2 linked regions of the Aliamphritea ceti genome follow. The protein of the gene in region 2 binds, or shares a complex with, the protein of the main gene of each other region. Links are inferred from orthologs where the notes say so. Each region holds a gene or a part of one and is shown on either strand. Other genes may lie near its edges.

Region 1 (3,283 bases), 2.0 Mb from region 2 along the record:
AGCGGTTGCTTCAGTAAATGGCTGATGCTGCTGTAGACGCCTAAAAAGCCAAATCCTAGTATTACTTTTTCACCACTGCCGGATGGCAGATCGAATGCCAGATAGTTAAACAAAGCTAGGCCAGCCCCCAGCGTTATCCATGAAAACAGCTGGAGACCGAATCGGATGGTAGAAGAGTATTGGCGTGTTCTGTTGGTAATAGCTTGATGAATGGCAGGTTGAATGCAAAGGGCGGCGGCGATACTGGTGGTATAGAGGCAGAATAATACCGGCGCCTGCATGCCCGCCAGGAAAGGGCATATCAGCATGCTGTAGATACACAGCAGTGCTGACCAGAGTAACCCGGTCATTGCTGTTGCTGCATATATGGAGCCACGAAAGAAAGAGGCCATGTTCCCTTTGCCAGTATTCAGTTTCAGTTAATACCTTTTTGCCTGATTACCCACAAAAAATAAAGGGGAAAAGACAAAAAAACTACGACTAATGGCGAATAAGGGAATCTATGTATAAAAAAGCCGGCAGAATTGCCGGCTGGGATTGTTAGCTTAGAGTGGCTGGAGGTTTGCGTAACCGACAACCAGCCATTTATTGCCTTCGTAATCAAAGTTAATCTGGACCCGGGCTTTTGGTCCCTGGCCTTCATAGTTAACGACGATACCATCACCAAAAATTGGATGGGATACACGCTGACCCAGCACAATAGCGGGGATGTCCTGATCCGGTTGTGCCTGCGAATAAGCCGTTTGCTGAGGTGTACGTTGCGCGGTAACCGGGCGACGAATACTGGCATTCAGGCGTACTTCCTGCAGAAACTCTTCTGGAATTTCGCGAATAAAGCGTGATGGCCGGTTAAAGGTTTCATTGCCATGCAGGCGACGGGATTCTGCATAGGTCAGATACAGCTGTTGCATTGCGCGGGTAATGCCGACATAGCAAAGGCGTCGTTCTTCTTCCAGGCGGCCTGGTTCTTCAATCGACATATTATGCGGGAACAGACCTTCTTCCATACCGGCCAGAAACACCAATGGAAATTCCAGACCTTTAGCTGAGTGCAGTGTCATTAATTGCACGCTGTCCTGATGTTCATCGGCCTGAGTGTCACCGGCATCCAGAGCAGCTTGATCAAGAAAGGCCGCCAGGGGCGTAGTATTGGTGTTCTCTTCTTTATCCGGCTCCCAGGTGGAAAGGTACTGACGTGCCGCACTGACTAATTCTTCAAGGTTTTCTACCCGAGCCTGGGCTTTATCGCCTTTTTCTTTCAGGTGATGCTCAATCAGGCCTGAGCACTGTACGACGTGCTCAGTCTGTTCATACAGTTCTGTCTGCTGGGTGTTCTGGTCGAGTTCGTTGATCAGATCAATAAAGGTTTGCAGGGCGTTTGCAGCGCGGGCAGATAGCTTGTTTAACTCAACCACTTCGTTAGCAGCGCGCCACATGGATACGCCTTCAGTACGGGCATGCAAGCGCACTTCTTCGATTGTTTTTCCGCCAATACCGCGGGTAGGAACGTTTATAACGCGTTCCATGGCAGTATCATCTTCGCGGTTGCTGAGTAAACGCATATAAGCGAGCGCGTTTTTAATTTCGAGACGGTCGTAGAAGCGCTGGCCACCATAAATCCGGTAAGGCATTCCCGCACGGATGAGGGCTTCCTCAAGTACCCGGGACTGGGCATTGGAGCGGTATAAAATCGCTGACTCGCTGCGCATATTGCCGTCGCGTACCCAGCTTTCTATCTGGTCGACGATAAAACGGGATTCATCCTGCTCGTTAAATGCCGCATACACTGAGATGGGCTCGCCATCAGTACCTTCCGTCCAGAGCTCTTTACCTAAGCGCCCCTGGTTGTTAACAATGACAGCGTTTGCCGCGCTGAGGATGTTACGGGTAGAACGGTAGTTTTGCTCCAGACGCACAACAGTCGTGTCGTTGTAGTCGTCTTTAAAGCGCTGAATGTTTTCAATCTTAGCGCCACGCCAGCCGTAGATAGACTGGTCGTCATCACCAACGGCCATTAGTTTTTCAGGCTGAGGCTTACGCGGATCCATTTCACTGCATAGCAGTTTCAGCCAGGCGTACTGAATCGTGTTGGTATCCTGAAATTCGTCGACCAGAATATACCGGAAGCGTTCCTGATAATGGTTCAGCAGGGAAGGGTTACGATCACGCAGCAGTTCCAGGGAGCGTAAGATCAGTTCGCCAAAATCGACCATACCACCACGTTCACAGGCTTCTTCGTAAGCGCCGTACATGGTTACCATCATTTGAGCGTAAGGGTCGCCGCCCGGGTCAATGTGTGCGGCGCGCAGGCCGTCATCTTTCTGAGCGTTGATGTACCACTGAAACTGTTTGGCCGGCCAGCGGCTGTCATCCAGATTCATTTCTTTACTGAGGCGTTTTACCAGCCGGAGCTGATCGTCCGAATCCATTATCTGGAAGTTTTCAGTTAAGCCTGCATCACGCCAGTGTGCCCGTAAAATACGGTGCGCGAGACCGTGGAATGTACCTACCCACATACCACTGGGGTTCAGTCCGAGTAGCTCTTCAATCCGGCCACGCATTTCTTTCGCAGCTTTGTTGGTAAAGGTTACCGCCATAATAGAATAAGGCGACAAACCTTCGGTCTGAATCAGCCAGGCAATACGGTGTACCAGTACCCGGGTTTTACCTGAGCCCGCGCCGGCCAGGACCAGCAGGTTACCAAGCGGCGCAGAAACTGCGTCGCGCTGAGCTTCGTTAAGTGAATCAAGCAGGTGTGATACGTCCATAAGCGCCCGGGTCTATGCTGATGCAGAATTTGCTGTATAAATAATCAGTGCCGGATTATAACAGACCAATTAATGGGCGCGAGTGTTATCTGAAAAGGAGAGAGAAAAGAAGATATCCAATAATTATTGAGTACCTTCTCTGTCGTGCGGCTTTGATCCCTTTGGTCATAAGGAAAGGATTCCTATTTTACAGGGGTCATGCTGTTAGCTTGAATTGTTTTATCTTCTGTTCCAGTTCTATAGCGAGTTGTGCCAGATTATTACTTGTGGAATTTAGTAGCTTCGAGCCCTCGCCATTTTCTTGGGCCATGTTATTTATTTCGAGTATGTTTTTATTTATCTCGTTTACTACTGCGCGCTGCTCTTCTGCGGCAGTGGCAACCTGAGCGTTCATATCCGAAATACTTGAGACCGCGTGCTGAACCTGTTGTAGCGATTCCGATACTTGTTCTGAGTTGGCCAGTACCTGGTTGGCTTGTTCCGATCCATGACGCATCGACTCTACCGAGGCGTTC
Region 2 (3,223 bases):
AATAAGCCTTGTACCCGCTCACGCAGCTGTAGGTTATCAAAAGGCTTCGCCAGTACCTCATCAGCTCCTGTATCCAGCGCTTGTTTCAGTTTGGCCGGCGCCAGTGCAGATATCACCAAGATCCGGCAGTGACGAATCTGTCGGTTACCCCGGATATATCGAATAACTTCATAGCCATCCAGACCTGGCATGCTCAGATCAAGCAGCACGATATCCGGCTTTTCCTGCAGCAACAGACTACCTGCCTGAAAACCATCAGCAGCTTCATGCAGCTCCCACTGCAGTGGCCGAAGCACACGACTGATTGCCCGACGAACTTCTTTCTCATCATCGACAATCAGAACTTTCGGCCTCGCTGGGCTTTCAGCAGTTTTAACATCTGCTGACTGAGCCGTATCAGTATCCGTTCGGTTAAGCTCTGCAGGAATTGGCAAGCTATTTTCCTGCAGAAAATTTATAAAATCGGCTTCAAGTATACGGTGGTTACCGCCAGGTAAACGGAAGGCTTTCAGCTTACCGCTGTTAATCCAGCGCAACACTGTACGGGGATTCACGTTACATAAGCTGGCAATTACACCACTGGTCAATGTCTGCATAGTTTCTCCTTGCTGCCTCCTATCATAGAACATTTTCAGACAATTGCGACTTATCAGACAAATCGGACATTTGTGACAAAACGGACTCAATCACACCGGTATGATGCTTATCTTCAAATTTCAGACATAAAAAAACCCGGCAACTGCCAGGCTTTTTACTGATTCAAAATCTACAAACCACTGTGTTTGAGTTTTTCCAGTTGGTCGCGGAAATGCGCCGCGGTCTCAAACTCCAGATTTTTCGCCGCCTCATACATCTGATCTTCAAGCTTGCTAAGTGCTTTAGCCAACTCTGCACCGCTCAACTTAGATGCATCCAGGGTATATTCAGCGGTAGCTTCAGCCACTTTCTTAGAAGCTTTGTTACTCTTCTTACGGCCAGGAATATACGCGGCACCTTCCATAATATCGGCAACTGACTTCGTAATGCCTTTCGGAACAATACCGTTCTTCTTATTGTGCTCGATCTGCTTTTCACGACGACGCTCTGTTTCATCCATCGCCCGTTGCATAGACCCGGTTACACGGTCGGCATAAAGAATTGCCCGGCCATTGATATTTCGCGCCGCACGGCCAATGGTCTGAATCATTGATGTTTCAGAACGCAGGAAGCCTTCTTTGTCCGCATCAAGAATTGCCACTAAACCAACTTCAGGCATGTCGATACCTTCCCGCAGCAGGTTAATCCCCACCAACACATCAAACTCACCGATACGTAAATCACGAATAATTTCTACCCGTTCAACGGTATCAATGTCTGAGTGCAGGTAACGAACTCTTACACCATGTTCGTCTAAATAATCGGTTAGATCTTCAGCCATACGCTTAGTCAAAACAGTGACAATAACTCGTTCGCCATTCGCTGCGACTTTATTAATCTCACCTAACAGATTATCAACCTGTGTTTGTGCAGGCCGGACTTCTACCACAGGGTCAAGCAGCCCCGTTGGTCGCACAACTTGCTCAACTACCTGACCCGCATTCGCTGCTTCATACTTACTCGGCGTCGCAGACACAAAAATCACCTGAGGCGAGATAGACTCCCACTCATCAAAACGCATCGGCCGGTTATCCAGTGCCGAAGGCAAACGGAAACCGTATTCCACTAACGTTTCTTTCCGCGAACGGTCACCTTTATACATTGCACCTAGCTGCGGCACAGTTACATGTGACTCATCCATTACCAATAATGCGTTGTCTGGCAAATAATCAAACAGTGTTGGTGGCGCCGCACCAGGGTCTCGACCTGACAGATAACGTGAATAGTTTTCGATCCCCGAGCAGTAACCCAGCTCCATGATCATTTCCATATCATAGAGGGTGCGCTGTTCCAGACGCTGTGCTTCTACCAGTTTATCGTTATCACGTAACTGTTTAAGCCGGTCCTGTAATTCAACTTTGATTTTATCAACCGCGCCGACCAGAATTTCCCGTGGAGTTACATAGTGAGACTTAGGATAAATCGTGGCACGGGGGACTTTACGCAGCACTTCACCGGTCAATGGGTCAAAGTAACTGATATTTTCTACTTCATCATCAAACAGCTCGATACGTACCGCTTCTTTTTCAGATTCAGCCGGAAACACATCAATCACATCGCCACGTACCCGGTAAGTGCCCCGGTGTAATTCGATATCATTACGGGTGTACTGCAGCTCGGCTAAGCGGCGCAAAATAAAGCGCTGATCAACTTCATCACCACGGTCAAGGTGCAGCATCATACCCAGATAAGACTTAGGATCACCCAGACCATAAATCGCTGAAACGGTCGCAACAATGATCGCATCTTCTCGCTCCAGCAAAGCTTTAGTCGCTGAAAGTCGCATCTGTTCAATGTGATCGTTTATTGAGGCATCTTTCTCAATGAAAGTATCTGAAGAAGGTACATAGGCTTCTGGCTGATAGTAATCATAGTAGGAAACGAAATACTCAACTGAGTTGTTCGGAAAGAACTCTCTGAACTCACCATATAACTGAGCCGCCAGTGTTTTATTATGCGCCATCACGATTGTTGGCCGCTGTAACTCAGCAATAACATTCGCAATAGTGAAAGTTTTACCTGAGCCTGTTACCCCAAGTAAAGTCTGTGAGGTCAGTCCTGCATTGATGCCTGTTACCAGACCTTCGATCGCTGCCGGCTGATCACCGGCAGGCTGAAAATTCGACTTTACCTGAAAGCGTTGCTTCATAATGTAATTTCGCTTGTACCACAGAAGATTGAGACAATCCGGCATTATACCCGGCTGGCAGAAAGCGGGACAAACGAATGTGTCCCCTGATTTTAAAAAACACTGCCATATTTCAGAAATATGTCGTTTTTTTACCTTTCAGGGGGATGATTCCACATGTCGCTTTCCGGTATGATTGTGCGGTTAATCGACCGTGGAATAAATCCACATTTTCAGAGGATATGGGCTTGGATATGCAACTTTCCGACCGCGTAAACAGTATCAAACCTTCCCCGACACTGGCAGTAACTAACCGTGCTGCCGAACTGCGTGCCGCGGGTCAGAACATTATCGGCCTAGGTGCCGGCGAACCTGACTTCGACACCCCGGAACACATTAAAACCGCAGCAATTACCGCACTGAACAACGGCTTCACGAAATACACCGCTGTTGACGGTA

The links.
Region 1: the proteins of uvrB (region 2) and uvrD are in contact, whole or in part, in a crystal structure (PDB 7EGT), measured with the Thermus thermophilus proteins. The link is inferred for Aliamphritea ceti from one-to-one orthologs. Residues at the interface, in WP_096411307.1 of Thermus thermophilus: Glu23, Leu25, Arg26, Asp27, Gly28, Glu29, Arg30, Phe31, Arg55, Glu326, Asp327, Phe328, Glu379, Ser382, Gln383, His398, Gly400, Arg401; in WP_096412145.1 of Thermus thermophilus: His654, Arg656, Phe657, Gln666, Asp668, Glu669, Lys680, Arg681, Leu682, Ser683, Lys685, Tyr686, Ala687.

The regions. Positions count from the first base shown.
Region 1 is NZ_AP025282.1:5,071,360-5,074,642, reverse strand. The notes cover bases 158-3,112. They hold uvrD (DNA helicase II), read right to left. Parts: upstream 2,769-3,112; coding sequence 546-2,768; downstream 158-545. Other genes in these bases: OCU49_RS23020 (methyl-accepting chemotaxis protein), read right to left, coding at 2,965-3,112; OCU49_RS23030 (diguanylate cyclase domain-containing protein), read right to left, coding at 158-392. In the rest of the region: more of OCU49_RS23030, read right to left, coding at 1-157; more of OCU49_RS23020, read right to left, coding at 3,113-3,283. UniProt on the Escherichia coli protein: A helicase with DNA-dependent ATPase activity. Unwinds DNA duplexes with 3'-5' polarity. Translocates on single-stranded DNA with 3'-5' polarity. Initiates unwinding more efficiently from a nicked substrate than double-stranded DNA.
Region 2 is NZ_AP025282.1:3,076,778-3,080,000, forward strand. What follows is about bases 277-3,171. They hold uvrB (excinuclease ABC subunit UvrB), read right to left. Parts: upstream 2,786-3,171; coding sequence 767-2,785; downstream 277-766. Other genes in these bases: OCU49_RS14125 (response regulator), read right to left, coding at 277-596; OCU49_RS14135 (pyridoxal phosphate-dependent aminotransferase), read left to right, coding at 3,019-3,171. In the rest of the region: more of OCU49_RS14125, read right to left, coding at 1-276; more of OCU49_RS14135, read left to right, coding at 3,172-3,223. UniProt on the Escherichia coli protein: The UvrABC repair system catalyzes the recognition and processing of DNA lesions. A damage recognition complex composed of 2 UvrA and 2 UvrB subunits scans DNA for abnormalities.